DNA from 3 places in the Rhizobium sp. SJZ105 genome. Region 3 is predicted to be linked to each of the others. Evidence: riboswitches for the same ligand, from Rfam matches in the RefSeq annotation. Region 3 holds a riboswitch; each other region holds the start of a gene.
The links. A riboswitch is a leader RNA that binds a small molecule or an ion and turns the genes downstream of it on or off. The one in region 3 is predicted to bind thiamine pyrophosphate.
Positions count from the first base shown of each region.

Region 1: another riboswitch for thiamine pyrophosphate. It lies ahead of thiB (thiamine ABC transporter substrate binding subunit); the one in region 3 lies ahead of FB593_RS09765 (ABC transporter permease).
Region 2: another riboswitch for thiamine pyrophosphate. It lies ahead of thiC (phosphomethylpyrimidine synthase ThiC); the one in region 3 lies ahead of FB593_RS09765 (ABC transporter permease).

Region 1 is NZ_VIUP01000004.1:195,060-204,987, forward strand. It holds gene FB593_RS15770 (thiamine diphosphokinase) at 1-499, shown strand, start outside; gene FB593_RS15775 (ABC-F family ATP-binding cassette domain-containing protein) at 504-2,330, shown strand; gene FB593_RS15780 (VOC family protein) at 2,422-2,814, shown strand; TPP riboswitch at 2,860-2,970, shown strand; gene thiB (thiamine ABC transporter substrate binding subunit) at 3,009-4,022, shown strand; gene thiP (thiamine/thiamine pyrophosphate ABC transporter permease ThiP) at 4,042-5,667, shown strand; gene FB593_RS15795 (thiamine ABC transporter ATP-binding protein) at 5,664-6,380, shown strand; gene FB593_RS15805 (M48 family metalloprotease) at 6,689-8,149, shown strand; gene leuC (3-isopropylmalate dehydratase large subunit) at 8,211-9,620, opposite strand.
Region 2 is NZ_VIUP01000004.1:350,589-360,516, forward strand. It holds gene FB593_RS16485 (serine aminopeptidase domain-containing protein) at 1-479, shown strand, start outside; gene FB593_RS16490 (glycoside hydrolase family 2 protein) at 450-2,906, opposite strand; gene FB593_RS16495 (DUF1839 family protein) at 2,903-3,886, opposite strand; gene FB593_RS16500 (amino acid--[acyl-carrier-protein] ligase) at 3,893-4,801, opposite strand; gene FB593_RS16505 (acyl-CoA dehydrogenase family protein) at 4,806-5,987, opposite strand; gene FB593_RS16510 (acyl carrier protein) at 5,987-6,238, opposite strand; TPP riboswitch at 6,419-6,530, shown strand; gene thiC (phosphomethylpyrimidine synthase ThiC) at 6,625-8,448, shown strand; gene thiO (glycine oxidase ThiO) at 8,450-9,454, shown strand; gene thiS (sulfur carrier protein ThiS) at 9,423-9,620, shown strand; gene FB593_RS16530 (thiazole synthase) at 9,625-9,928, shown strand, end outside.
Region 3 is NZ_VIUP01000002.1:116,840-126,767, reverse strand. It holds gene FB593_RS09800 (D-amino acid dehydrogenase) at 1-427, opposite strand, end outside; gene alr (alanine racemase) at 435-1,601, opposite strand; gene FB593_RS09790 (Lrp/AsnC family transcriptional regulator) at 1,729-2,187, shown strand; gene thiD (bifunctional hydroxymethylpyrimidine kinase/phosphomethylpyrimidine kinase) at 2,287-3,084, opposite strand; gene thiE (thiamine phosphate synthase) at 3,081-3,743, opposite strand; gene FB593_RS09775 (hydroxyethylthiazole kinase) at 3,730-4,470, opposite strand; gene FB593_RS09770 (ABC transporter substrate-binding protein) at 4,473-5,417, opposite strand; gene FB593_RS09765 (ABC transporter permease) at 5,414-6,199, opposite strand; TPP riboswitch at 6,328-6,430, opposite strand; gene FB593_RS09760 (TadE/TadG family type IV pilus assembly protein) at 6,612-7,901, shown strand; gene FB593_RS09755 (alpha-glucosidase) at 7,988-9,928, opposite strand, start outside.

The DNA.
Region 1 (9,928 bases), on a different contig from region 3:
TTTCGATTCCACCGACAAGGACCTGCTGGACGCCTGGCCCGATGTGGTGCGACAGCCCTATCCCGCTGCAAAGGCTGTGACCGATGGTGAAATTGCGGTGTCGGAGGCCCTTGCCCGCGGCGCGCGTTCTCTGGTGCTTGCCGGTGCGCTTGGTGGAGCGAGAAGCGACCACGCACTTCAGCACCTCCTTTACGCGGTGGCGCTTACTGAGCGTGGTCTCAACGTTACGCTGACCTCCGGCGAAGAGGAGGCCCGCCCGCTGCTGGCAGGTTCGTTCGATCTTGATCTGCCACCCGGTGCGCTGTTTTCCGTTGCCGGGTTTACCGACCTTGTGGGGCTCGATATCGGCAATGTGCGTTATCCTCTCAAGGATTTCCCGCTTGCTTTCGGCTCTTCCCGCACTATTTCCAATGTCGCGAATGGCGGCCCTGTGCATTTCTCGCTGAAAAGCGGAAAAGCCATCGTGCTCGCCCGCCCTTATGATCTGACCGGAGCCTGACGCCTTGGCACCCCCAATTTTGAAACTCGATGACATCAAACTGACCTTCGGCGTGACCCCGCTGCTCGACGGCGCCAATCTTCAGGTGGAGCCGGGCGACCGCATCTGCCTTGTCGGACGCAACGGTTCGGGCAAGTCGACCCTGATGAAGATCGCCGCCGGTCTGGTCGAGGCGCAGTCGGGCGAGGTTTTCCGTCACCCCTCCGCCACCATCCGTTATCTGGAACAGGCGCCGGATTTTGCCGGTTACGACACCGTGCAGGCCTATGCCGAGGCGGGACTGGGACCTGGCGACGATCCCTATCGCGTTACCTATATTCTCGAGCATCTGGGCCTGACGGGACAGGAACATCCGGATAGCCTGTCCGGCGGCGAAGCGCGGCGTGCGGCCCTTGCCCGCGTCATGGCCCCTGAACCCGATATTCTGATGCTGGACGAGCCGACCAACCATCTGGACTTGCCCACCATCGAATGGCTTGAAGGCGAGTTGCAGCAGACGCGTAGCGCGCTGGTGCTGATCTCGCACGACAGGCGTTTTCTGGAGAAGGTTTCGACCTCGACCGTGTGGCTGGATCGCGGCCAGTCCCGTCGTCTCAATCGCGGTTTTGCGCATTTCGAGGAATGGCGCGACAAGGTGCTGGAAGAGGAAGAGCTGGAGCAGCACAAGCTCGGCAAGGCCATCGAGCGTGAAGAACACTGGATGCGTTACGGCGTGACCGCGAGACGAAAGCGCAACATGCGCCGCGTGGGCGAGCTTCAGGCAATGCGTGCGGACTATCGCGGCCACAAGGGACCGCCGGGCAGCGTGCAGGCGACGGCTGCGGAGGTGCGGGAATCCGGCAAACTGGTCATCGAGGCAGACGCAATCACCAAGTCTTACGGCGAGCGCGTGATCATCGCGCCGTTTTCGCTGCGGGTGCATCGCGGTGATTGCATCGGTCTCGTCGGGCCGAACGGTGCCGGCAAGACAACGCTTTTGAAGATGCTGACCGGCCAGCTTCAGCCCGATAGCGGCACGGTAAAGCTCGGCACCAATCTGGAAATCGCGACACTTGACCAGAAGCGTGAAGATCTCAATCCAAACGATACGCTCGCTCATTACCTCACCGACGGTCGCGGCGACAATTTGCTGGTCAATGGCGAGTTGAAACATGTGACGGGTTACATGAAGGACTTCCTGTTCCAGCCGGAACAGGCCCGCACGCCCATCCGCAACCTCTCCGGTGGTGAGCGCGCCCGTCTTATTCTTGCGCGCATTCTGGCGCGGCCTACCAACCTGCTGATCCTTGACGAGCCGACCAACGATCTCGATATCGAAACGCTCGATCTGTTGCAGGAGATCGTTGCGGGCTTTTCCGGCACGGTCATTCTCGTCAGCCACGACCGCGATTTCCTCGACCGTACCGTCACCTCCACAATCGCGCCCGCCAATCCGGACCAGCCGGACGGACGCTGGATCGAATATGCCGGCGGCTATTCGGACATGATGGCGCAACGCAAGGGTGCTGCGGAAGAAAAGCGCAAGGCGGAGAAGCAGGAAAAGGCAAAGACCGCCCCTTCCGCCTCCGCGTCGCAGGAGCCTTCAAAGGCCAAGGGCAAGCTTTCCTTCAAGCAAAAATTTGCGCTCGAAAACCTTCCAAAGGAGATGGAGAAGGCGCAGGGCGAAATCGCCAAGCGTGAGCAGCGCATGGCCGATCCCAATCTGTTCACCAAGGACCCGGCTACCTTCAATACGCTGGCGCAGGAAATGACGAAGCTGCGCGAAAAGCTCGAAGCCATGGAAGAGGAATGGCTGGAGCTGGAGATGCTGCGCGAGGAAATTGAAGGGTGACTTGGTTGCGATTTCTTGACTGAGGTCTCATCCACCTTTGACAGGGAGGCGGAATTGCCGTTTCCTGTGCGGGTTCGGAGGAGTTCAGAAAATGCGCATGATCTTCGTCAATCTGCCGGTCAAGAATATCGAGACATCGAGAAGCTTCTTCACGGCTCTCGGTTTCACCTTCAATCCGGAATATTCGGATGACCGCACGCTCTGCATGATCGTTGAGGAGAACATTTTCGTGATGCTTCTTCAGGAGGAGCGTTTTCGCGATTTCATCAATGGCGATATCGCCGACGCCAAACGCAGCACCGAGGTCCTGACCTGTCTCACAGCGGGAAGCCGTGAGGAAATCGACCGGATGATCGAAACGGCGCTCGCCTCGGGTGGCAGCAGCTGGAAACCGGTTCAGGATCACGGTTTCATGTATGCCGGTAGTTTTCAGGATCCCGACGGCCATGTCTGGGAACTGGTGCACATGGTGCAGCAGGCCTGACGGCAGCCATCTTGCCAATCAGAGACAGCGGGACTACATCATCATCTTGATCTAACGGGGTGTCTTTTGTGCTTGCGTGCAAAAGGCTGAGAGGCTTGCCAACCCGAAGAACCTGATCCGGTTCATACCGGCGGAGGGATTAGACGGCTTAAGGCAAGCGGCTATTTCCCTTTTCGTTTTTTGAGGAGATACCCGTGCGCCGTCGTCTTTTCCTGAATTCCCTCGTTGCCGTTTCGTTGTTTCTGCCCGGTATTGCCACTGCTCAGGACAGACAGGAACTGACCGTCTATACCTATGAAAGCTTCGTTTCCGAATGGGGTCCCGGCCCCAAGGTGAAAGAGGCCTTCGAGAAGGTGTGCAATTGCACGGTCAATTTCGTCGGTGTGGCGGATGGCGTGGCGCTGCTTAACCGCCTGAAGCTTGAAGGGGCGGCGTCGAAGGCGGATGTCGTTGTTGGTCTCGACACCAATCTGGTCGCGGAAGCGAAACAGACCGGCCTCTTCGATATCAGCGGTATCGATGCATCGGCGGCCAAGGTGCCTGGCGGTTACAAGGACGATATTTTCGTCCCTTACGACTACGGTCATTTCGCCGTTGTCTATGACACGCAGACGATAAAAAATCCGCCGACGAGCCTGAAAGATCTGGTGGACGGCGATCCTTCACAGAAAATCGCCATTCAGGACCCGCGCACCTCCACGCCGGGGCTTGGCCTGCTGCTCTGGGTGAAGTCCGTTTACGGCGACAAGGCACCGGAAGCCTGGGCGAAGCTCCGGAAGCGCATTCTCACCGTCACGCCGGGCTGGTCGGAATCCTATGGCCTTTTCACCAAGGGTGAGGTGCCGATGGTGCTCTCCTACACCACGTCGCCTGCCTATCACATGGTCTCGGAAAAGACGGATCGCTATCAGGCCGCGGGTTTTTCCGAGGGGCACTACATCCAGATCGAGGTTTCCGGCCTTCTCAAAAACGCGCCGCACAAGGAACTGGCGAAGCAGTTCCTCGCTTTCACGCTCACATCAGGATTTCAGGATGCCATTCCGGAAAACAACTGGATGATGCCGGTCGCGGCAACGTCCACGCCCCTGCCCGAGGCATTTTCCAAACTCGTCGTACCGCAGAAGACCTTCCTGATGGACCCGGAAGAGGTGGCGAAGAACCGCAAGGCCTGGATCGACGAATGGCTTGCGGCCATGAGCATGAACTGAGCAAGAGGCACGCCCGCGCATGATGCTGCGTCGCGACTACAGATGGTCGATCATTGGCGGAACGGCGGCGTTTGCCGCCGTTTTCCTGTTCATGGCGCTTGCTGTCTCAGCACTACTGTCGTTCGATGCCGGTACATCCGCCGCCGGAATCGTGGATGCCTACACGCTGCGAATCCTGCGCTTCACGCTCTATCAGGCAACGTTGTCCACTGTTCTTTCTATTGTTCTCGGCCTGCCGGTGGCGCTTGCGCTCTCCCGCAGACAGGATTTTCCCGGGCGGATTTGGATTATCAGGTTGATGGCTGTGCCGATGGGGCTGCCGGTCATCGTTGGTGCCTTCGGCATCATCACGATCTGGGGCAGGCAGGGTGTTTTGAATACTGCCCTTGTTTTTGCCGGTGCGGAGCAGCCCTTCAGTATTTACGGCCTCTCCGGCATTCTCATCGCCCATGTGTTTTTCAATCTGCCGCTTGCGGTGCGGCTGATGCTGGCCGGGCTGGAGCGGATTCCGGGCGAATATTGGCGGATGGCGGCAAGTCTTGGCATGGGGCCGGTTTCGGTTTTCCGCTTCATCGAGTGGCCGGCCGTCTCGCGGCTTGTTCCCGGTATTGCCGGGCTTGTCTTCATGCTGTGCGCCACCAGCTTCACGCTAGTGCTTCTGCTGGGCGGTGGACCGGCGGCGACGACACTTGAGGTCGCAATCTATCAGGCGCTGCGGTTTGATTTCGATCCGCAACGGGCAATCGCGCTTTCGGTTTTGCAGATTGCAGTCACAGCAGTTCTGCTCGGCCTTCTTGCCTTTTTGCCATCGCCCGAGGCGGAAATTGCTTCACTTGGCCGCCCTGTTCGCCGTTTCGACGGCAAGCGTGTTGGCGTGCGCCTGTGGGACGGAGCGGCAATCATTTTTGCGGTTCTGCTGGTCGGCCTGCCGCTTGTTGCCATAACCGTCTCGGGTTTGGGGGCCGATCTGCCGCGTCTTTTGTCAGCGCCGATCTTCCTGCGTGCGGCGGCGACCAGCCTTGCAATCGCTGCGCTCTCCGCAACTCTCGTCGTGCTCTGCTGCTTTGCGATCATCTGTGCGCGACGGGCCGTGGGTTCCAAACGGCACGCGGCTCAACCCTTGCGCCTTTTGTCCGCCACGCTCGGGGCGGGGTCATCGCTGGTGCTGCTGGTGCCGCCCGTCGTGCTGGGAAGCGGGTGGTTCCTGTTGCTGCGGCCCTTTGGAGATGTCAGTTTTTATGCTCCCGTTCTCGTGGCACTCATCAACATGCTGATGGCGTTGCCGCTTGCCATGCGGGTGCTGGAGCCAGCCTTCACCAGCCATTTTTTACGCACGTCCCGGCTCTCCGCCAGCCTTGGGCTTCAGGGATTGACGCGGCTGCGGTTCGCCGATCTGCCGGTTCTGCGGCGGCCGCTGCTGATGGCATTTTCCTTTGCCATGGCCCTGTCGCTCGGTGATCTTGGGGCGGTTGCCCTGTTCGGATCGGAAAATTTCATCACCTTGCCATGGCTGGTCTATAGCAATATGGGCAGCTACCGCACCAATGATGCCGCCGGATACGCGTTCATCCTTGGCGTCGTCTGCCTGCTGCTTGCCGCGGGCGGCGTTTCACGGCAATCCCAATCAGCAAGGGCGAGCATATGACGGGTGACGAATTTGCCGTGGGGCTGGACAAGGTCAGGCTGCGGCTCGGAACGCAGGATTTCGATCTCGATTGTACATTCCCGCAAGGCCAGATGACCGCCGTTGTCGGTGCATCCGGTTCTGGCAAGTCGACGCTCCTCAATCTCATCGCCGGTTTTGAATTGCCCGATTCCGGGCGCGTCCTGATCGGCGGGCGGGACATGAAGGCGCTCGATCCCTCCGAACGACCGGTCTCCTCGATCTTCCAGGATAATAATCTTTTCGCCCATCTCGATATCTTCACCAATGTCGCGCTCGGCATCAGCCCCGGGCTGAAGCTGGGGGAGGAAGACAGGCAGAGGATCGACGTGGCGCTCACACGCGTTGGTCTTGCGGGTTTTGACAAACGTTTGCCGGGCACGCTTTCCGGCGGGGAAAGGCAAAGGGCGGCGCTGGCGCGTGCGCTGGTCCGGAAAAAACCGGTCATGCTGCTGGACGAGCCTTTCGCGGCCCTAGATCCGGGGCTGCGGGCGGGAATGACCTCCCTGCTTCTCGACTTGCATGCCGAAACAAAAAATACGGCGATTATTGTTACGCACCATCCAGACGACATAAAAAAGCTGGCGCAGCGGGTGGTTTTTCTTGATCGTGGCCGCGTTGTCTATGCGGGCTCGACCATAGATTTCTTCGCCACACAAAATGTGAAGGCGGTCGACAGTTTTCTGAACGGCTGATCGCCTTATTTTCGACGCGTGCCGCTGGCAATCGCTTTAGATAACTTCAATGGCGTTAATTTGCACTTGCCAGTTTCAAGTCGTTGCCCGAGAAAAGACGAGAATTATTGCGTTCTTCAGGAATATTCCGGACTTGATGGATCGTTTTTACCGTTTCGACATTTCATGGCTCGTTGGGGCGAATCTGTTATTCTGGTCTGCAATTAACGGATGATCAGGAACGTTAGGGGCAGGCATAGAGAATGAGAAATAGCATGACTGCGCAGTGGAGACTTTTCTCCCGTTCAGGCCTTCGCCGTTCGGGCAGGATGGCTGCCGTGTGTTCCGTGCTGACGGCGTCTGCCGTATTCCTGTCATCGTGTCAGTCTCTTTTCAGCCCGGCCTACCAGTCCACCTTGCGGCCCTCGGACAATCCGCAGACCGTGGAAGAGGTGCAGAAGAACGATCCCCGTGCGCAGATGGGCGCGCGCGAACATCCGCGTATTGTGGCGAGTTATGGTGGCGAATATCGTGATGCCAAGACGGAGCGGCTTGTCGCCCGTATCGCCGGCGCGCTGACGGCTGTTTCGGAAAATCCGCAGCAATCCTATCGCATCACCATCCTCAACTCGCCTGCTATCAACGCTTTTGCGCTGCCGGGTGGGTATCTTTACGTGACGCGCGGGCTTCTGGCTCTCGCCAACGATGCCTCGGAAGTGGCCGCCGTGCTTTCGCATGAGATGGGCCACGTTACCGCAAACCACGGCATCGAGCGCCAGCGCCGGGAAGAGGCGGAGGTGATTGCAAGCCGTGTGGTCGCCGAGGTTCTGTCGAGCGATCTCGCCGGCAAGCAGGCGCTTGCGCGCGGCAAGCTGCGGCTTGCGGCTTTTTCGCGCCAGCAGGAGTTGCAAGCGGACGTGATTGGCGTGCGCATGTTGGGTGAGGCCGACTACGACCCCTTCGCATCGCCGAGGTTTCTGGATTCCATGGCAGCCTATGCGCGTTTCTCCTCGGCTGATCCCGAAAATGACCAGAGCCTCGACTTTCTTTCCAGCCACCCCAACACGCCGCAGCGCATCGAGCTTGCACGCCGGCATGCCCGCGCCTTCGGCCAGGACGGTCAGGTCGGGGATCGGGGTCGCGACTGGTTTCTGGATGGCATAGACGGCCTGCTTTACGGCGACAGCCCGCAGGAGGGTTATGTCCGGGGCCAGACCTTCCTGCACGGAACGCTCGGTATCCGTTTCGATGTGCCGGAAGGTTTCGTCATCGACAACAAGGTCGAGGCCGTTCTTGCGACGGGTCCGGGCGATGTGGCGATCCGTTTCGACGGCGTGGCCGATCCGAAACAGACCACTCTTGCCAATTACCTGACCAGCGGCTGGGTTGCCGGCCTGATGCCGGAAACCGTGAAGGAAACGCAGATCAACGGTCTGGAGGCTGCGACAGCCCGTGCGACGGCGGACAAATGGGACTTTGACGTTACCGTCATCCGTGTCGGTCAGCAGATATTCCGCTTCCTGACGGCCGTGCCGAAGGGTAACACGCAGCTCGATTCCATCGCCAACGTGTTGCGCACGAGTTTCCGCAAGATGACGCCGCAGGAGATCGCATCGTTAAAACCTCTGCGCGTGCGCGTGGTGACGGTCAAGCCCGGTGAAACCGTGGCAACGATTGCCGCACGGATGATGGGGACCGACCGCAAGCTCGACATGTTCCGCATGATGAATGCGATGAGCGCCACCGCCACGCTTCAGCCCGGCCAGCGGGTGAAGATCATTGCGGAATGAGATGCTAACAAAAAACCCCGGATTGTGATCCGGGGTTTTTTGTTTCAGACGTTATCGATAATTACCGCCACTCGCGAACATCGACGAAATGGCCGGCGATGGCCGCCGCCGCTGCCATGGCGGGGGAGACGAGGTGGGTGCGGCTCTTGTAGCCCTGGCGGCCCTCGAAGTTGCGGTTCGAGGTGGAGGCGCAACGTTCGCCAGGCTTCAGGCGGTCGTCATTCATGGCAAGGCACATGGAGCAGCCCGGTTCGCGCCATTCGAAACCGGCTTCGAGGAAAATCTTGTCCAGACCTTCCTTTTCCGCCTGCTCTTTCACGAGACCGGAGCCGGGCACGATCATGGCCGAGACGGTGGGCGCGACCTTGCGGCCGTCGACGATCTTTGCCGCTGCGCGCAAATCCTCGATACGGCCATTGGTGCAGGAGCCGATGAAAACGCGGTCGATGGCGATATCGGTGATGCGCGTACCGGGTTTCAAGCCCATATAATCCAGCGCACGCCACTTGGAAGTACGCTTGTTTTCTTCCTCGATATCATCCGGATTGGGAACGATGCCCTCGACGGACGTCACGTCCTCAGGCGATGAGCCCCAGGAGACGATCGGCGGCAGATTGGCGGCGTCCAGCACCACGATCTTGTCGTAATGGGCGCCCTCATCGGATTTCAGCGTTTTCCAGTAGGCGATGGCCTGTTCCAACGTCACGCCCTTTGGTGCGCGCGGCTTGTCCTTGATGTAGTCAAAGGTGGTCTCATCAGGCGCGATCAGACCTGCACGGGCGCCGCCCTCGATGGTCATGTTGCAAACCGTCATGCGGCCTTCCATGGAGAGCGAGCGGATTGCCTCACCGGCAAATTCAATCACATGGCCGGTGCCGCCCGCTGTGCCAATCACGCCGATAATGGCGAGGATGATGTCCTTGGCGGTGACGCCTTCCGGAACCTTGCCATCGACACGCACCAGCATGTTCTTGGCCTTTTTCTGGATCAGCGTTTGGGTCGCCAGCACATGCTCCACTTCCGACGTGCCGATGCCGTGCGCCAGCGCGCCGAAAGCACCATGGGTGGAGGTGTGGCTGTCGCCGCAAACAATCGTCATGCCCGGCAGGGTGAAGCCCTGTTCCGGGCCAACGATGTGGACGATGCCCTGACGCTTGTCGCGCTCGGAATAATATTCGACACCGAAATCCTTGGCATTCTGCGCAAGCGCTTCCACCTGGATACGGCTTTCCTCGTTCTTGATGCCTTCCAGCCGGTCGGCTGTGGTTGGCACGTTATGATCGACGACGGCAAGCGTGCGGGTGGGCGAATGGACCGGACGGCCGGCGATGCGCAGGCCTTCAAAGGCCTGCGGGCTCGTCACCTCATGGACCAGGTGACGGTCGATATAGAGAAGACAGGTTCCGTCCGGGTCACGATTGACGACGTGGTCGTCCCAGATCTTGTCGTATAAGGTGCGGGGTGCGCTCATGGCTCTATGCCTTGTCATGGAAAGGTAAAATCAGGGTTCAGTAAGGCGGTGGACAGCGGATGCTGTCAGGCGAGCCTAAGTCGGCTGTTGAGCGCCCCGGAAATGCGCGCAAAAAACCGTGCCGGCAGACGCTTGTGGTCCTGCAGCACATAAACATTCTGCGCGAGACATCCGAATTTAGATCCCATGGCGGTCTTCATAGCAGATTGCCGGTTTCGCGGCAATATGAATGCACGCAGACCGTAAAACGGTGACCTGGCGGCTTTGATGTGCGCCGCATCATGCACTCAGGGCTCTAAAATGCCGGT
Region 2 (9,928 bases), on a different contig from region 3:
TCCACTGGCGGAAAGGCCGCTCGGTCGATGAAGCGCTGCACAAACCGCCACGGTCCTTTGGGGAATACAGCCAGCGTTTTCGCCAGGGCGCTACGTTCAAGCGTCTCGTCAGCGGCAATGTCGATGTGGTGAGCGCCGGTCGCAATATCGCCAAGGCGACGCTCAAGAAGCTTTCGATAAAAACGGCAAGGCTTTCCCGCCGGGGGAGCGAGGAAGGGCGTGCCGTCTACGGTGCTTTCGACAAGCTCAAGACAAGGGATGTGTCCATCAGCCTGCTTTACAGCGACAATGACGACGGGCTTGAGCATTTCCGGTATTATTTCAACGCCGATGGCAGGGGCCTGTCGGCCTATCGGAATGTGTCGCTGACGATTATTCCTGACGCCGACCATAATCTTTCAACGCCGGAGGCCAGAAAAGCCTACATCGATGCGGTGAAGCTGATGGCTCTAAAAGGAAAATCGCCGGCTGGAGCCTAGCGAGACGACATCGCCGGAAGGGGGCGTTTCGGATGTTGCTGTCTCCGGCAAAAGGTCGATTTTTCTGGTTTCACCGGGTGCGAGATGGAACCAGCTTTCCGAGGCGCGGTAATCTTGCGCCGTAATATGGACGGATTGCGCCAGCCGGTCCGTGCCGATCTCGAGCGACCAGATGCCGTTCGCCTCGCTCACCCCCACCTGAAGGTTGGCGGCGTGCAGTGCTTTTTTCCGACCGAGAGGAAAATGGAACGCGTCTGCGATGACAGATCCGGTCGCGACATCGCGGAGCCGGGCTACCGTCACATCATGGGAGGGCGGGCCGAAGCGATAGGCATAGGTCGTATCGAAAAAGGCGCCGAACAAATCGGTTGCGGCGATGGTCTGGCTCTGTCGCGGCGAGAGCGTGAGCGGCCGTTTGGCATGGACGACAGGTTGCGTGCCATCGCGCAGGCAGGTCAGTTCCAGCATGGCGTCAAGGTTGTCGCCGGTTTCGTTGATGACATGAATGTCCAGCCCGTTGGTGCCTTCATCGGAAAGGCTGACCTGGATGGGACGAAACGCTCTTTTCAGCGCATGCCAGACGGATTTGGGTCTGCCGGTGGCATCGATGATACCCCAGCCAGCGCCGGGAACGAGATCCTGCAAGGTCCAGACCAGGGCGCCCCGGCAAGGGGACGCGTCGCGACGCCATTCGGCGAAGGTTGCTTCCATGACCTCGGCAGTGACGGCACGAGACATGTCGAGATAGAGGCCGCCATCCTCCCGACGCAGCACGTCCGGCTCAACGTCGTAAAGCAGTTTCAGATAATGGTCGCGAATATCCTCGAAATCCCAGGAAGCGCCGCGATCGCGTGGCGTGCGCGCCTTCCAGCGCGGATCATGCACCGCCAGTGCGGGAAGATGTCTGTCCAGCGTTTCCTGTTCGGGAATATTGGCGAAGGCCAGGCACTCAGCGGCAAAGCGGAGATTGGCCCGGCGGGCATCTTCCAGCGGACGGCAATAGGCGCCCACACCGTAATAATGACCAACCCCGACATTGGGGAAGAAGGGCAAGGCGCCGCCTGAAGGGGAATTCGCCACATAGGCCGCGTCTGGCCGTTTTTCGGCCAGGACGTTGGGCAAAATTGCCTCGGTGAGCGTTCCCTTCCATATCTGTTCCGGCAGACCGAGCATCGCGCCCTGCTGGTACATTTCGCTACCACCGCAAAAAACGATCAGCGAAGGGGAAAGGGCGGTCGCCTCGAGGAACTGCGAGATTTCCGTAACGATATGCTGGCTGAGCGCCTCATCCTTTGCTGGATAATCAAAATTGGCAAGCATGGCGTCCTGCCAAACCATGATGCCGAGTTCATCGCACAGCGTGAAGAACTCCGGCGTTTCATAGGCCATCGTGCCGCCGATGCGGATCATGTTCATACCGGCTTCGGCAGCTTTTCGAAGCCAAGGCTCATAGTCCGGTCTTGTTCCCGGCAGGCGCACGATGTCGGCGGTCGTCCAGACTGCGCCCCGGCAGAAAACGGGGTGCCCGTTTATCTGGATGCCGAAACCGTTTCCGTCTTCGCCGTAATCCACCTCCACGCGCCTGAAGCCGGTGCGCCCGAGCCTGTGTTGCTTACCATCCAGTTCCAGAACGACTTCATGAAGCGCCGGTCTGCCGTGGGTATGCGGCCACCAAGTCTCGACATCGGGTATCCGGAGTTCGCCCAAGAATTCGCCGTTTTCACCTCTGGAAAGATCGGTGCTGTAACCGGCGCAGGTGAGCCGTGCGGATGGAATGTCGTGGTTCGCCTCCAGGGCGATGTTGACCGTTCCCGTCCCGGTTTCGTCGAGCGAGGACCGGACTGTGCAAAGCACGCCTGACTGTCTTATAAGGCTGATCGGTCGCCATGGGCCGGCGGCATGGATTTCCGGGCACCAGCCCGGCATATATCCGAGCGCCGTGGTGCGGATAAGCCGCAGACCTTGGGTGTTCATCATCTGCGGCCGCCAGCGGGCGCGGGGACCGGTTTTTTCGAGCCTTGGCGAAAGTGCCCGGAAGCAGATGGACAGTTCGTCCGCGCCTGTCAATTCAACCGGCACTTCCAGCCTTTCGAACATGCTCTGGCTGGCGGCGATCAGTTCGCCGTTGAGGAAGATTTCTGCAATCGTCGACAGGCCGTCGAAGCGCAGGATCGCCCGCTCCCGAACGTCGGAAATCATCGTCAGACGGTACCAGGCATCCCTGTCGTTCAATGGTGTCGGATTGAAACGGTCAAATTTTCCGGCCAGTTCCAGAGCTTGCGCCACTGTTCCGGGAACGGACACGTGAAGGCTTTCAAGGGTTGCGGGAATTTCCGAGGGCGTTTCGCAGGCATTGGCGGACGTCAGTGTCAGCGTCCAGCCTTCACTCAGCAATTTTTCGCTTTCGCGCGGAAGATAAGTCCTCACGCGGCCTCGCTGGTGTTCGACAATTTTGCCGCAAGGGCTTCCATCACACCATCCCATGCTTCCGCAGCCGGATCGAGCACCGAGGCGAGCGCGTCGAATTTACGGCGTGTGACGGCGCGAGCTAGCTGGAACTGCACGGTCTTGGCGACCTCGGATATGCGCAGCGCGTGGTCTCTCGCTTCAGCAAATTTGCTCTTGTCCAGCCATTCGAGGTGGCTCGCCGCCAGTTCGAAATTGGCGCCGAGCTGGCGCAGCGTATTGAAGGCATATTTGTGGAAAAAGCCGAACGGACGGTCTGCCACCTTCTCGACCTGAGCCGGAAACACGGCTGCAAAAGACCTGACCGGATTGTCGGATGGTCGCCGTGAAAAATGAAACTTCAGCAGCCGTTCGGCCGTTTTGCGGATATGCGCCGGCGAAGGGTTGCTGTCTGCGAATTTCGCAAATTCCGTATAAGGCAGAAAGGGCGGCTCGCTCTCTGACAGGTGATGCTGGAAAAGGCCGTCGAAATCTTCGCCCGACAGGTGGAAAAAGCCGGCATTATGAAAATAATCGAGTTCCCGGTTTGCGAGGTCCAGCCGGTTGATGGCGATGGTGGTCTTGCCATGTTCCTTCCGGTAGCCCACCCCGTGGGTATCGGGCATATAGAAGCTGTCCATCTCGATCAGGCAGATGCGACCGCGCTCCAGCTGCGCTTCGATATGGTTTTCCACCCGGTCGAAGATCGCAAGTTCGGTGGCGCGAACGCCATAAAGTGCTTCCAGATCTTCCAGCGGCACTTTGAAGAAGGTGAACTGGTCGCCTTCGAAATCCTGCGTCAGTGTGAAGCCGAACATGGCCTCAGGCGGCAACCTTTTTGAGGCCAGCACCTCGATCCACAAGTCGATGTAGCAATTGGTCTCCGGCCACATTCTTTCCGAAGAATGAAGCGGGTGCTGCACATAATTTTTGGGATCGAGATCGGGGAAAATCTGCCGCATGAATGGTTAGCCCCAGAGTGTTTTCAAGGCCTTTTCGGGCCATGTTTTTACATCCAGTCCGTGATGCGCAAAAAGTGCCAGCGCTATGCGCTCAAGGCCGAAACCGACGCAGGCAGTGTGAGCCACATCACCATTGTCGAGGTTCAATCCCCATTTCTGGCCAAAGGCGTCCTGATGGTAATTGAAGCTCATGCAGGCCGTCGGGTTGGTGGCGGATGTGACGGGGATCAACAGTTCGAATTTCAGGTTCTGGTCGCGCTGGTTGTTGGCGAGCATTTTGCCGGCGCGGCCGAAGAAGGGATCGTTGGCCACGTCGATGGTCACTTCAAGGCCCACGGCTTCCATCATCGCCACGCCGCGATCCATCCATGTCTGGCGGAATTCGGTCACATCACTCTCCGTGCCCATGCGCACATATTCCCGCATGCGGAAAAGCTGCTGACGTGCCGGGTCCTTCGAGGGTTCATGGCGGAAACAATAGGACTGGATGTCGTAGAGACCGCCGCCGGAAGGCAATGCGCCGCGCTTGGCGATGGTCGGATAAAGAGGGTAGCAAGCGGCCGGCGTCAGCACGATATCGGTTGCTTTCTGGTCCTTTGTCCAGTCGCCGCCCTCATCCATGGATTTGAGAAGGCTGACATGGTCAAGTTCGCAACCGCAGAAGGAATGCACCGTGCCCGCAAGCTGCGGGAAGCTTTTCATGTAACCGCTCTTTTCGAAATAGGCGCGGTTGATGCCGGGCGGGAAGCGGATCGCCTCTGCACTGTCCGGGCCGCCGGTGCGGTCGATCAGGCGTTCGAATGCGGCAATGACGTCCTCGAACTGGCCGCTGCGTCCGTAAAGACCATCGACACCCGTTTCAATCAGCAGGCCTTCTTCGAACAGTCGATCGAGAAACGATGTTTGCATATCCATGGTCTTATCCCAAGAGGCTGGTGTCCTGCTTGTGAACCAGCAGGAGATTGGCGGAATTGCCGAGAATACGGTCGTTGGAAATCATCAGGCGCGCGGAATGCGCGTCGCGCAGGTGTCGGCCAAGGCTGTAGGGCGTACCGTTCTTGTAACCCATGATGCCGCAGACCAGCATCGCTTGGTCGATGATCTCCAGAATGGTTTCCGAAGAACAGATCTTCACATTGTTCATGGCAACCGCGAACGCCATGGACATCAGCTTGTCCGGGTCGCTCTTGGTGTCTTCGTAAGCCTTTACGCCCGCAATGACGTTGGATTTGACCACCTGCAATTTCGTGGAAATTTCGGCAATGTGGATAGCGCCTGGCGGTGTGACACCGGGCGACTTGCGTGCAGCCGTCCTGACGAAGGATTGCGCGCGCAGCACCGCATCCGACGCGATGCCATACCAAACGGCACTCCACAGAAGATGCGAGCTTGCAAGCATGGATTGCGCGGCGATTTCCGCAAAGGGTTTTGGGAATATCTGCACCGCCGGCGCCTCGCCGCGGAACAGGAAACCGTCCGAACAGGTGCCGCGCATGCCGAGTGTGTCCCAGACATGGGTCTTCTCGAGTTTGTACTGATCTTTCAGGAAGACGGTCATCACCTGATCGGCCGGGGCGGCATCCTTGTGGGCGCGCGAGGTGATGAGGATGGCATCCGCATTGCTGCCGTAGGAAATGACGGTGGCGTCCTTCTCCAGCCGGCAGATGTCTCCTTCGACCTCAATCGCGCAGATGGAATTGCGCAGATTGCCGCCGATTCCGCCTTCGGTCGTGGCCGATGCGAGCAGAAGCTGTTCGCTTGCGATGCGGCTCATGAAGCCCGCATGCCATGGGCTTGTCTCGCCGTGTTCCACAAGGCTCGATGCCTTGATGTGGTGCATGGCGAAAATCATCGCGGTTGCCGAACAGGCTTGGCCAAGCCGGGCGCAGATATCGGCGATTTGCTGTATGGATGCGCCTTCGCCACCAAGAGAGGACGGGACCTGAATGCCGAGAAGGCGCTCTTGTCTCAGCGCGTTGACGGCTTCCTCCGGGAAGCGACCGGTGACGTCCACCTCGTCCGCGTGTTTGGCGGCAATTGCTGCGACGCGGCTTGCGCGCGCGGACAGCGTTTCATCCTGCGGCGCAACGGTCACATTCATCAGGCTGCCTCTTTACCATCCAGAATGAGCTTAACGGTGTCTTCAATGGCCTTGATGCTGGCAAAGGACTTGCGGTTCAAGAGGTTGTCGGGGAATTCGATATCGAAAGCTTCCTCGATACCCAGCATCAATTGCACCGAGGCAAAGGAAGAAAGACCTGCTGCATAAAGATCTGCTTCGTTTTCAATCGTATCGACGGGGGTAGGAAGCTGGCCGAATTTTGCCAGTATTTCACGAATAGTCGCATTCATTCCGACTTATCTCCCATGAATTTAACATCAGGATGGTTTGTGCTTATCGTTAATTTGAAAACGATAATATTCGCCTAAACCGTTAGGTTAATTACCACTAACGGCGCTTTTGTTGTTCGTCCACCTTTGCCAGCCATCAGCAGCACCCTTGACAAATGTCGGGCGGTGTTTTCTCTTGTGTCCATTCACCAGGGGTGTCCCGTCAAGGGGCTGAGATTCTGCTTTTATGCGCAGTGACCCGTTGAACCTGATCCAGTTCATACTGGCGTAGGGACGGTGCAAAGACCGAAGGTCGGAATGCGTGTAACTTGCGCTGCCGACGCGTCGGTATTTTCCATCATTCCGGCTCGAACTGGGTCTCCACTGTCAAACTTTGGAGCCTCATGATGAATATCGTTGCCAAGAATATCCCGCTTGTCGTCACAACCGGGCCGCATCCCGCCTCCACGAAAATCCACAAAACCGGAATTTTGCATCCGCATATTCGCGTGCCGATGCGCGAAATCACCGTCCACCCGACGGCGGGAGAACCGCCGGTCACGGTCTATGATTCCTCAGGCCCCTATACCGATCCATTGCATAACGTTCTGATCGAAAAGGGTCTGCCGCGCCTGCGTCACGACTGGGTTGTAGCGCGCGGCGATGTCGCGGCTTACGACGGTCGGCACGTCAAACCGGAGGATAACGGCTTTGCCACCGGCGAGCGGCTGACGCCTGAATTTGCCGTGCGCCACCAGCCGCTGAGGGCCACGGAAGGAAAAGCCGTAACGCAGCTTGCCTATGCACGGGCAGGCATCATCACGCCGGAAATGGAGTTCATCGCCATCCGCGAAAATCTGGGGCGCGAAGCGGCGAAGGAGAAGCTGGCTCGTGATGGGGAGAGTTTTGGCGCGCAGATACCCGATTATGTGACGCCAGAGTTCGTCCGTCAGGAAGTCGCATCGGGTCGCGCCATCATCCCGGCCAACATCAATCACCTCGAGCTTGAGCCGATGATCATCGGCCGTAATTTTCTGGTCAAGATCAACGCCAATATCGGCAATTCCGCCGTCACCTCCTCCATGGCCGAAGAGGTGGAGAAGATGGTCTGGGCGATCCGCTGGGGTGCCGATACCGTCATGGACCTTTCGACCGGGCGCAACATCCACAATATCCGCGAATGGATCATCCGCAATTCGCCGGTGCCGATCGGCACGGTGCCGCTTTATCAGGCGCTGGAGAAGGTCAACGGCATTGCCGAGGACCTGAACTGGGAAGTGTTCCGCGACACGTTGATCGAACAGGCGGAGCAAGGCGTGGATTATTTCACCATCCATGCCGGTGTTCGGCTGCATTACATTCCGCTTACCGTCAACCGTGTCACCGGTATCGTCTCACGCGGCGGGTCGATTATGGCCAAGTGGTGTCTGCATCATCACAAGGAAAGCTTCCTCTACGAGCATTTCGACGAGATCTGCGACATCTGCCGTGCCTATGACGTTTCCTTCTCGCTGGGTGACGGGTTGCGGCCCGGTTCGATTGCCGACGCCAACGACGCCGCGCAATTTGCCGAGCTGGAGACGCTCGGTGAGCTGACACAGATCGCATGGGCGAAGGATTGCCAGGTCATGATCGAGGGCCCCGGCCATGTGCCGATGCACAAGATCAAGGAGAACATGGACAAGCAGTTGAAGACCTGCGGTGAGGCGCCCTTTTATACGCTTGGGCCGCTAACGACCGATATCGCCCCCGGTTACGACCACATCACTTCCGGCATCGGGGCAGCGATGATCGGCTGGTTTGGCACGGCGATGCTCTGCTATGTCACGCCGAAGGAACATCTGGGTCTGCCTGATCGTAACGACGTGAAGGTCGGTGTCATCACCTACAAGATCGCGGCTCACGCGGCCGATCTCGCCAAGGGGCATCCGGCGGCACAGGTGCGGGACGATGCGCTGTCGCGTGCAAGGTTCGAGTTCCGTTGGGAAGACCAGTTCAACCTGTCGCTGGATCCGGACACGGCGCGCTCCTTCCATGACGAGACCCTGCCGAAGGAGGCGCACAAGGTCGCACATTTCTGCTCCATGTGCGGGCCGAAATTCTGCTCGATGCGGATTTCCCACGACATCCGCGCCGAGGCGCAGAAGGAAGGGCTGGAGGCCATGGCCGCGCGCTTCAAGGAAGGTGGCGAGCTTTACATGCCGCTCGCGACCCCGGCAGACGGCCAGTAGCATGCGTGTCCTTGTTAAAGGAACGGGGGTCGCCGGTCTGACGGCGGCCTTCGAACTGGCGCGGCGCGGCGCAACCGTGGAGGTTTCGGAGCGCAATGCTGAAGCCTCGCGCGGCGCATCCTTTTATGCGGGCGGAATGCTGGCGCCCTGGTGCGAGCGTGAAAGTGCGGACGAGGCGGTACTAACGCTCGGTCAGGCGGCTCTCGACTGGTGGGATGAGGCGACCCCCGGCCTTGTCATCAGACACGGCACGCTGGTCGTCGCGCCCGCCCGCGACAAAGCCGAGCTTTCGCGTTTCGCATCCAGAACAACTGGATACCAGTGGGTGGATGAGGGTGACATCGCCGCTCTGGAGCCTGACCTTGCCGGGCGGTTCCGCTCCGGGCTTTATTTCCCGGGCGAGGGGCATCTCGATCCGCGCCTTGCGCTCAAATCGCTGCATACGCGGCTTTGCGGCTTGGGCGTGCGGTTTCATATGGGTATTCCGGTGGATGAGCAGCCGTTCGATCGGGTGGTGGATTGCACCGGCGCTGCGGCGGTGGGCGAGATTGCCAATCTTCGCGGCGTGCGGGGAGAAATGCTCTATCTCGTCACGTCAGAGGTTTCCCTGTCGCGCGCCGTCCGGCTCTTACATCCGCGCATTCCGCTTTACATCGTGCCGCGTGAGCCGGGTCGCTTCATGGTGGGGGCGACGATGATCGAGACAGAGGATGCCGGAGCCATTTCAGCGCGCTCGATGATGGAGTTTCTGAACGCCGCCTATGCCGTACATCCGGCCTTCGGCGAAGCGGAAATCATCGAGACCGGAACGGGCGTGCGCCCCGCCTATCCCAACAATCTGCCGAAAGTTACGCAGGACGGCCGGACCGTCTTCATCAACGGCGCCCACCGGCATGGCTTCCTGCTGTCGCCGGCGATGGCGCGGCAGGCGGCTGAAATCATCTGCCAAGATATCTCTGGAAAGGAACAGGATCATGAAACTTTTGGTGAATGGCGACGAGCTTGATCTCGCCACCGAGACGCTGGCCGGGTTACTCACCAGCCTCGATTATGAAGGCGAGTGGCTGGCGACGGCGGTCAATGGCGATCTGGTGCATTCGGAAGAGCGCGCTGATTATCGATTGAAGGCGTTCGACCGTGTCGAAATCCTCTCGCCGATGCAGGGAGGTTGAGGCCATGCTGACGCTTTATGGCCGTGAGGTCTCGTCGCGCCTCCTGCTCGGCACGGCGCGTTATCCGTCTCCCGCCGTGCTTGCCGATGCAGTGCGGGCCAGCAACACGGATATTCTGACGATTTCGCTGCGTCGGGAAACGGCAGGCGGCAAGAAGGGTGGCCAGTTTTTTGAGCTGATCCGCGAGCTGGATCGTTACATTCTGCCCAATACGGCTGGCTGCCATACCGTGAAGGAAGCGGTGCTGACGGCGAAGATGGCGCGTGAGGTTTTTCACACCAACTGGATCAAGCTGGAGGTCATCGGCC
Region 3 (9,928 bases):
TGCGGAAAACCTCCAGAGTGCCCTGCATGCGCTGGTCGTATTCTATCCCGGTTTCGTCGCGCAGCGCCATCAGGCAATCGCGGCTATATTCGGCAATGCGCACCATGCGGCTCTTGTTGATGGCATAACGCGCCGATGTGCAATTGCGCAGCATCTGGCTCATCCAGCGCCACGCCGCCGGATCGGCGGTCGGGCGGATGATGAGCGGGGCATGTTTCATGAACAGCCATTTCATGGCCTTCATCGGAATGCCGGGCGCGGCCCATGGCGAGGAATAGCCGGGGGAAACCTCGCCGGCATTGGCAAAGCTGGTTTCAAGCGCTGCGGCCGGCTGGCGGTCGATCACCGTCACCTTGTGTCCGGCTTTGGCCAGATACCAGGCGGAGGTCACGCCGACGACGCCGGCTCCGAGGATAGTGACGTTCATGATCGTCTCACTTATGGCTGACAGATGTTGAAGCGACGGCCGGGGTTTCGCCCGGCTGAATATAATTGCGGCGGTAACGGCGTCCGAGTCCGGTCAGGATTTCATAGGCGATCGTGCCCGCATCCTCGGCAATGTCTTCCAGCGTCTGGTCAGGCCCGATCATCTGCACGAAGCTGCCTTGCGTCAATGTTCCCAAGGGCAGGGCGGATATGTCGAGAATGATGCTGTCCATTGAAACGCGACCAGCAATGGGCAGGCGAACGCCATTGTACCATGCCGCACCGCGATTGCTGAGCGATCGCGGCAGGCCATCGGCATAACCAGCCGCGATCGTCGCAAGCCGCGTCGGCCCGGCCGCTTCGAAAGAGCCACCATAACCGACCAGCGATCCGGCGGGAACTTCGCGGGTCTGAATAACGGCGACATCAAGCCGGACGACCGGTTTCATCGGGTTGGGACGGGTAACGGAGGGCGCGCCGCCATAAAGCGCAATGCCGGGGCGTAGCAGGGAGTTGTGATAGTCGTTGCCCAGAAAGATGCCGCCGGAATTGGAAAAACAGACGGATACATCAGGAAAAGCTGCAGCGGCTTTTCGCATCACAGAGAGTTGGGCGGCATTGGAGAGGTGATCCGGCTCGTCGGCGCAGGCGAGGTGGCTCATCACGAAGGCGATGTCGATACCATCAAGCAGTTGCGGCCGGGAGGCGAGGACTTCAAGCTCCTCGGGAGAGAGGCCGAGACGGCACATGCCGGTGTCGATCTGCACTGCGGCGGGTAATGTCTTGCCAAGATTTTTGGCGTGGGCCGCCCATTGGGCGATCTGCTCGAGCGAATTCAGAACCGGTGTGACGGCCATGGCTGCGCAGGAGGTTTCGTTACCGGGCTGAAGCCCGTTGAGGACGAAAATCCGCGCTTCCGCTGAAAGACGCAGCCGGAGCGCCAACGCTTCATCGATATGGGCGACGAAGAAATTCCGGCAGCCCGCGTCAAACAGCCCCTGCGAGACGATATCCGCGCCGAGGCCGTATGCGTCAGCCTTGACGACCGCTGCCGTCTGCGATGTGGGCGCCATTGCCGCAAGCGAGAGATAATTATCGCGCAATGCGCCAAGATCGATGGTCAGATGGCCGCTTGCACCACCCGCTGCCTGCTGGCGGCTGATCTGCATGTCCATGGTCGTTCACCCTCATTTTTATCACATGAGAGTATTGCAACGATTGTCGAATTTCTTGGCTATTGTTCGAATAAGATGCGATAAAAATGCAATCTACGCAACTTTCATTGTCATATTGGAATTTTCTATGTCGTCACTCGACGCGACAGACCGCCACATCATCCGCCTGCTCCGGCTCAATGCCCGCATCAGCAATGCGAAACTTGCTGCGGAAGTCGGCCTTTCGGCCTCCGCCTGCCTTCGCCGGGTCGATATTCTGGAACGGGAGGGTATCATCCGGGGCTATACGGCGCTGACCAGCGGCCTTGCCGGCGGCGAGGTGATCTCGGTCATCGTGCAGATCACGCTCGACCGCCAGACGGAGGATTTTCTCAACAGGTTTGAGAACGCGGTGCGGCGTTATCCAGAAATCCGCGAATGTTACCTGATGACGGGCGGGTCGGATTATTTCCTGCGATGTGAGGCGGAAAGTGCGGGCGATTTCGAGCGCATCCATAAGGAGATTCTGTCGAAGCTGCCGGGTGTTTCGCGGATTCATTCGAGTTTTGCGATCAGGAATGTGCTGGCGACGCCGAAGGCGCGGTGAGTAGTTTTTTCGAGAGGACAATTACGCAGCGGAATATGCGGTTATCCCCTCTGTCCGGCAGGACAGAGGGGGGTAAGCCCCTCACTCTGCATGTCGATGTCACCCCCACCACCGATAAAAATGATGCACCGGTCCCCGACCGTTCCCGACGGCAAGCCCCCGACCAGCGTCAAGCGCCCCATTCAGATACTCCTTCGCAAGCCCCACTGCCTCCGCCAGGTTATGCCCCATGGCCAGATGCGCGGTGATCGCCGCCGCCAGCGTGCAGCCGGTCCCATGGTCGTTTTTCGTGTCCACTCGCATAGCGGAAAGCGCCTGCACGGTGCCGTCTGCAAACAGATAATCCGTACTCTGCGGCCCGTCGCCATGGCCGCCCTTGATGAGCACGGCTTTCGCGCCCACCTTCAGGATCATCTCGGCCTGACGGGTGATCTCCGCCTCGGTGTCTGCAATCGGCAACCCGGTGAGAAGCGCTGCTTCAGGCAGGTTCGGCGTGACGATGGTGGCGAGCGGCAGCAGGTCGCGCCGCAATGTCTCGATCGCATCCGCATGCAATAGACGGTCGCCGGAGGTCGCAACCATCACGGGGTCGAGTACCACCGGCTGGGGCTGCTGCCGAAGCCTTGCAGCTATGGCCGCGATGGTTTCGATCCGCGATACCATGCCGATCTTCACCGCATTGACGGCAAGATCGGAAAAAACTGCATCCATCTGCGCGACGATGGTGTCGACGGAAATATCCTCCACTGCCGTCACACCTTTGGTGTTCTGGGCGGTGATGGCGGTGATGACGCTGGCGGCATAGGCGCCGAGTGCCGAAAAAGTCTTGATGTCGGCCTGAATGCCTGCGCCGCCGCCGCTGTCTGAGCCGGCGATGGTCAATGCGATTGCTGTCATGACTGTCTCGCTTTCAGCGCTGCATCGACTGCCGCGCGGAAGTCCCTGGTTGCGCTGGCAATATCGTTTGCGCGGAAGATTGCAGAAATGACGGCGACACCATCCGCACCGGCGGCGATGACGTTCGGCACGCGGGCAAGATCGATACCGGCGATGGCGCCCACCGGCATGCCCGGCCGCAATTCGCGGAGCAGAGTGCGGAGCGTCGTAAAGCCGTCGAGGCCGACAGGCTTGTCTGGATTGACCTTGGAAACGGTTTCGAACACGCCACCAATGCAGGCGTAATCGGCGGGCATGGAGGCCGCCCGCTCGGCATCGGCGCGGTTCTTGACGGTAAGGCCGATGATCGCCTTATCTCCAAGGATGCGTCTGGCGGTTTTGGCATCCATATCATCGGCGCCGAGATGCACCCCGTCCGCGCCAGAGGCGAGCGCCACATCCACCCGGTCGTTGATGACCAGCGGCACGCCCGTGCCGGCAATGGCTTCGCGAATAGCGAGGGCGTTTTCGATCATCTCCCGCGTGGAGGCGTGTTTGTCGCGATATTGCAGAATGGTCGCGCCGTTGAGTGCGGCCGCCAGAGCAAGCTCGCCCAACGGCGCAACATCGACGAGGCTCGCATCGACCAGCGCATTGAGACGGTAATCAACTTTGTTCATGCTCAATCCTCGCATGGTTTCTTATGTCTTCGCCGGAAATTTCTGAAAGCACATCCAGAAATGCCGGCTCGAATGTGCCGGGACCTTTGGCGTTTTTCGCTGCCAGTTCGGCTGCGACACCCGTGATAGCGAGGGCGGCGGCGGCGGCCGTCAGTGCGTCTTTTTCCACCGCCATGAAGGCGGCGATGACGCCACCCGATAGGCAACCCGTGCCTGTCACCTTCGCCATCCACGGGTGACCGTTGACGATTCTGACACTCCTTGTGGCGTCGCGCAGGTTATCGACAGGTCCGGTCTCTATCCTGATGGCGTTCGGAACAGCACCGATCAGGCTCATCTCAGCGCTGTTGCCGCGCACGATGGTGGGTCCAAGCGAGATCAGGTCACGCGCGAACGCCAGTCGCGATGGCGAATAGTCGCAATGCACGGGGTCCAGAATCCACGGCTTGCCAGCCGCGCGGGCGATCTCGACGGCAAATCGAATGACTTTGCGCCGGTCGGCGTCGAGCGTGCCGAGATTGATCGTCACCGCATCGGCTTTCGTGACGAAAGCACCGATTTCTTCGAGTGAGGTTGTCATCGAGGGGATGCCGCCGACGACGGTAATGCCATCCGCGGTGAATTTCTGTACCACGGTGTTCATCAGGCAATGCACGCGCGGGCGCGTCTGCCTTACCCTTTCGAGGATCTCTGCGGCCTTCGCCGCAGTCGGAAAACTGTTTGCCATGGTTATTGCAACTCCACGGCAATGTCTTCCACCGCCGGCGCCTGCTTGATCAGTTGCATGTCCTGCATGAAGGTGCCGAAGCGTGTGTAGCGGGCGCGATCAAGTGCGGCTGGACGTTTGGCGAAACGCGGCAGCGTATCGAAAAACGCCTGTTTGTTCAGCGCGTCGTCAAGGTTCGGATAGGCCTTGATGAAAAGCTGCCAGGATTCTTGTGGGTGGTTGGTGATGAAAATCGCGGCCTGCTCAACGGCCGAGAGAAAACGCGGCAGGCGGCTATCTTTCACGAGATCACGATGCGTGACGAATATGAGCTCGTCATAGGCGGGCACGCCGTGTTCCTCGGGGAAGAACGAGCGGCCTTCGTGGCCTTCAAGCTTCATCTGCGTCAGTTCGAAATTACGGAAGCCGCCAAGCGTGGCATCGACCTTGCCCGCGATCAGGGACGGCGAGAGTGAGAAATTGACGTTGACCAGTTCCACATCGTCTTTCGTCAGTCCCTCCTTCTCCAGCATCCGCTTCAGCATCGCATCCTCGAAGCCGGAAACGGAGAAGCCGACCTTCTTGCCCTTCAGGTCCTTCAGGCTCTTGATAGGCCCGTCGGCCAGAACGGTGACGGTGTTCAGCGGCGTTTCGACCAGCGTTCCGAAACGGACGAGCGGCAGCCCTGCATCGTGGTCTAGATAGAGGTTCGGCTGGTAGTGAACGCCGATATCGGCCTGCTTTGCCGAGACCAGACGCGGTACGGCGGATGGGTCTGCGGGCGGGATCAACTCGACCTCCAGCCCTGCATCGGCGAAAAGGCCGCGTTCCTTGGCGATCACCATCGGTGCATGGTCCGGGTTCACGAACCATTCCAGCAATACGGTAAGCTTGTCTGCCGCCTGCGATTGCGCGGGCGAAAGCACGCTTGCTGCCGCGACGACGAGGGAAAGAAGAGTTCGTTTCATGGTGCCGAAAGTCTCCGCAAATGTTTGAAAGGAATGACGTGGTCTGTTTCTTTGGCCCAGGGGGCGAGGTTGGCCGTTGCCCGGTCGACGACAAGCCGCAGCAGCACCGCCATGACGGCGAGAATGGTCATGGCGGCGAACATTGTGTCGGTCTGCATGCGGGCATTTGACTGGATCATGACAAAACCGAGCCCGGCGGAGGCGCCCACCCATTCGCCAATGACCGCGCCGAGCGGGGCGAGCGGAGCTGCGACCCTCAGTCCGGAAATGAGTGAGGGAAGCGCCAGCGGCACACGCAGCCGGGTGAGGATTTGCCAGTGGCTCGCCTCCGTCAGCGAGGCGGCATCGAGGATTGTCCGATCCGTGCGATTGAGGCCGTCGGTGAAGGCTGAAGCGACGGGGAAAAAGATGATGATCGCCGTCATGACAACTTTCGAGGCCATGCCGAAACCGAACCAGAGTACGAGAATGGGGGCCAGCACGAAGACCGGAAATGCCTGCAACACGAGAACCATGGGCCAGACGAGGCGGCCAAAACGCGGGACGGCGGCAATCGTAAAGGCAACGAGAATGCCGGCGGCAATGCCAGCCGCAAGCCCGACAGCCATTTCACCTGATGTCACCATGGCCTGTCCGAACAGGAAGGCTGGCTGGCGCAGGAGTGCTGCGGCAACATCGGCGGGCGAGGGCAGGATGTAGCGGGGCGGTGCAAACAGCCAGATGCCCAGCTGCCAGACAATCAGAATAAGAACGACGCCCTTCAGCGCATGGGAGGCACGCATCGGCCGGGGCTCAGACGCAGCCGTACCGTATACGAAGGGAAGGATGTTTCATCATCATCGTTCGGTCTCCAGCTGTGGCGATCACGGAGATCCGGGCAAAGCGGAGAAGAGAAAGGGCAGTAACGCAAACGCGCTACAGTTTCCGTTCCTACGCCGGCATGACCCGGATCAGGTTCAAGGGTCCGGCTCATCGCCATCTCAGCACCGTCAGGTGCTCCCCTCGGAAGAGACTGTTTTGCTAGGAGGGTTTTGAAGTAATGTCAACGTTGAAAGTTAACGAGAATATTGGCGAATTTGCCGCGAACATATTAGTTGTCGATTATATTAAGTTAATCAAAAATTAGTTATTTATTGAAACCGCTTTTCAATTCCGCTGTATTAGCTTCAGCTCCCAGATTGGTTGGGGGCGAACTTGAAAAACTTCTGGCAAGAGAAATCTGGAAATTTTGGCATTCTGACCGCGCTGCTCATGGTGCCTCTGTGCGGTGCTGCCGGTGTGGCGCTCGATATTACGCGCGGCATGTCGGTCAAAGCCGATCTGCAGCAGGCGGCGGATTCCGCGGCTCTGGCGGCAGTCGCCGATATGTCCGCAAGTGTTCAGGCGGCAAAGAAGATGTCGGGGGACGGTGTCATTCCCGTCGGCAATGAAGAAGCCCGGGCATTCTTCGATGGCAATCAGCGCGGCGACGCGGACTACACCATAACCTCTGTCGATGTTTCGGTGATCAAGCACGGCAATGTGGTCGAGTCGTCCGTCAGCTTCAAGGCGTCGGTCAGCACGACGCTCTCAGGGCTTCTGGGGAAGGATTTCGTTTCGGTTGGCGGCACGGCCACGGCCAAATACGAAACGGAAACCTTCAGCGATTTCTATCTTCTGCTTGATAATACGCCTTCCATGGGAGTGGGCGCGACACCCACGGATGTTGCCACCCTGGTTGCGAATACTGGCGATAAATGCGCTTTTGCCTGTCACATCGTGAAGGACGGCGTGGCAGACCCGAACAGCTATTACTTCAAGGCCAAGAAACTCGGGGTTACGACGCGTATCGACGTGGTTGCCAAGGCAACCGCCAGCCTGATGGACACGGCAAAGTCCACGCGCAAAAGCAGCAATCAATATCGCATGGCCGTCTATACCTTTGGGGAACGGGCGGAAGATACCAAGCTGCTTGAGGTCGTTTCGCTAACATCGGATCTGGACGCAGCAAAGAAAAAAGCTGGTGAAATCAACCTGATGTCGATCCCCTATCAGGGATACAACAACGACCAGCAAACAGATTTCGACCGGGCACTGATCCAGATTGGAGATAAGGTCGGCAGTTCGGGCACGGGCGCAAGCTCGGCGAACCCGGATAAGGTTATTTTCTTTGTTTCAGACGGGGTGGGCGACAGTTACAAGCCCTCCTCCTGTACGAAAAAACTGACGGGAGGCCGCTGTCAGGAGCCGATCGACATCAAAGACTGTACGAAATTGAAGGAAAAGGGTTTTCGTATCGCGGTGCTTTATACCACCTATCTGCCGCTGCCGACGAATGATTGGTATAATAGCTGGATCAAGCCCTTTCAGGCGGAAATCGGCTCACGCATGCAGAGCTGTGCTTCCCCGGGCCTGTATTTCGAAGTCAGCCCGTCCCAGGGCATCAGCGACGCGATGACGGTGCTGTTCAAGAAAGCCATTACATCACCACGCCTGACGGGCTGATGGCCGTTTTAGCGAGGCCTGCTAAAGCATCGATTGAACGCCGCAATATTTGCGGCGTTTTTTGGAAATAGCCGGAAGGTGATGCTTCAAACGATATTGCGAAGCTGTTCAAATAACGCAGTAAAGGGCGTTTCAGCGCGGTAGAACACAGCCGGCTGGCCTATCGGAGCGTCCACGGTGAACTCGTGCCCGCCAAAATACCGCGCGCCACTCCAAAGATGCACCCATTCACCATCGCCCGGAAGGTAAAGCGTGCGCTGCGTCTCCCCCGCCTTCCACACGGGTGCGACCAGCATGTCGGCCCCGTAGAGATAGCTGTCCTGAATGGCATAGGTCTGCCGGTCGTTCTCGTGATGCAGGAAAAGCGGGCGCTGTACCGGCAGGCCGGTTTTGGCCGCTTCAGTGGAAAGCGATTTCAGATAGGGGGCGAGTGCGACATAGATTGCCGTCATGCGGGCAAAATGGCCAAGAACCGTCTCGTCCTGATCGATCTGGAGATTGTCGCGCGGGCGATTGCCCTCATGGGTTCGCATGACAGGGGTAAAGGCTGCCATCTCCGTCCAGCGCATGATGAGTTCCGGGGTTCTGACATTGCCGAACAGGCTGGTATAACCGCCAATATCGGAATGGTGATAGGCATTACCGAGAAGACCGGAGGACAGCGCACCGCATATGACGGTGACGAGACCGTCATGGCGGGAGAAATCGACGGACTGGTCGCCGCCCCACAGCAGCGGGCAGTGGGCTTGCACACCGGTAAAGCCCGCCCGCATGAAGAACAGCGCTTCGCCGGTTTTGCCACGGCTTTCAACAGCCTTGGCGTTGACCTCTGCCCAGAGCGTCGGCCAGGCATTGTGCATCAGCTTGGCGTCGATGCCGTTCGATAGCGTGATGTCGATCGGCAGATATTCGCCGAAATCGGCCATCCAGCCGGAAAGGCCGAAATCCAGCATGTTCTTGCCGATGATCTCTTCGGAAAACCACTCGGCTGCGGCCGGATTGGTGAAATCGACCACGCCACAATCGAACTCGCCGAAATCCACGAGCGCCGTCTTGCCGTCCGCGCCGGTGGCGAAATAACCGGCCGCCTCCGCCTCCGGAAAAAGCGGGCCGTCGACGCAGAGATAGGGGTTCACGTATCCCAGAAAACGAATGCCCTGATCGGCAAGCTCCGCGATCTTCTGACGCAAATGCGGATAACGCGCCTCATTGGCCTGCCAGTCCCAGAAGAGCCGGGCGCCGAATGATGTCTGGCGAAGCCCCACCCAGTCCTCGCACCACAGGCCGGAGACCTTGGTTCCGGCAGCGCGGATTTTTTCTAGCCGGGCAAAGGAGTTGGCGCCATCCTTTAACCCGATGATCGCGCCGCTATAGACCCACTCCGGCAGTTCCGGCTGGCGTCCGAACCGCAGCGAGAGGGCGGAAACGATATCGGTGAAACAATCACCGGTGAAAAACTCGATCCTCTCGGGGATCGCCCATATCTCGACTTCGTGGAAATCTTCATCGCGGAAATCGAAGACCGAATAGGCGCTGGTTTCCACATGCAGCGCATATTTGCGCGACGACAGATAGGTCGGCTGCGGGTAATTGGTGTTGTAATAATCGCCACCCGCCTTGCCGCTGACGTCAGCCTTGAAGGTGATTTCAGCGGTCTTGTCGCGGCCGACACCGGGTTCGGAGGTCCAGAGCGGAAAGCGGCGGCCGCGCATGTCGAAATAGGACATCTGTTCGCCACCGCCCCAGACATGTTCGTCCTCATCTGCGATGATCCGCAGCCACAGCCGATTGATGGTTTCATCCAGCGCCGTGACCCTGATGGCATTTCCATCCAGCGCCAGATGAAGGCGCGCGGCCTGCCCGGGTGCGGAAGACAGCGTAACGCTGTCGCCACTGACTTCGGCGTGGCGGAGCGCAGTTCGTTCGATGACATAGTCCTCGATATCGAAATTGCCGCGATACATATCCATCCGCTCCTTGCCGAAACCAGCAAAGAAAGCCGGGTTCTCAGGCGAATGAGAAAGAAT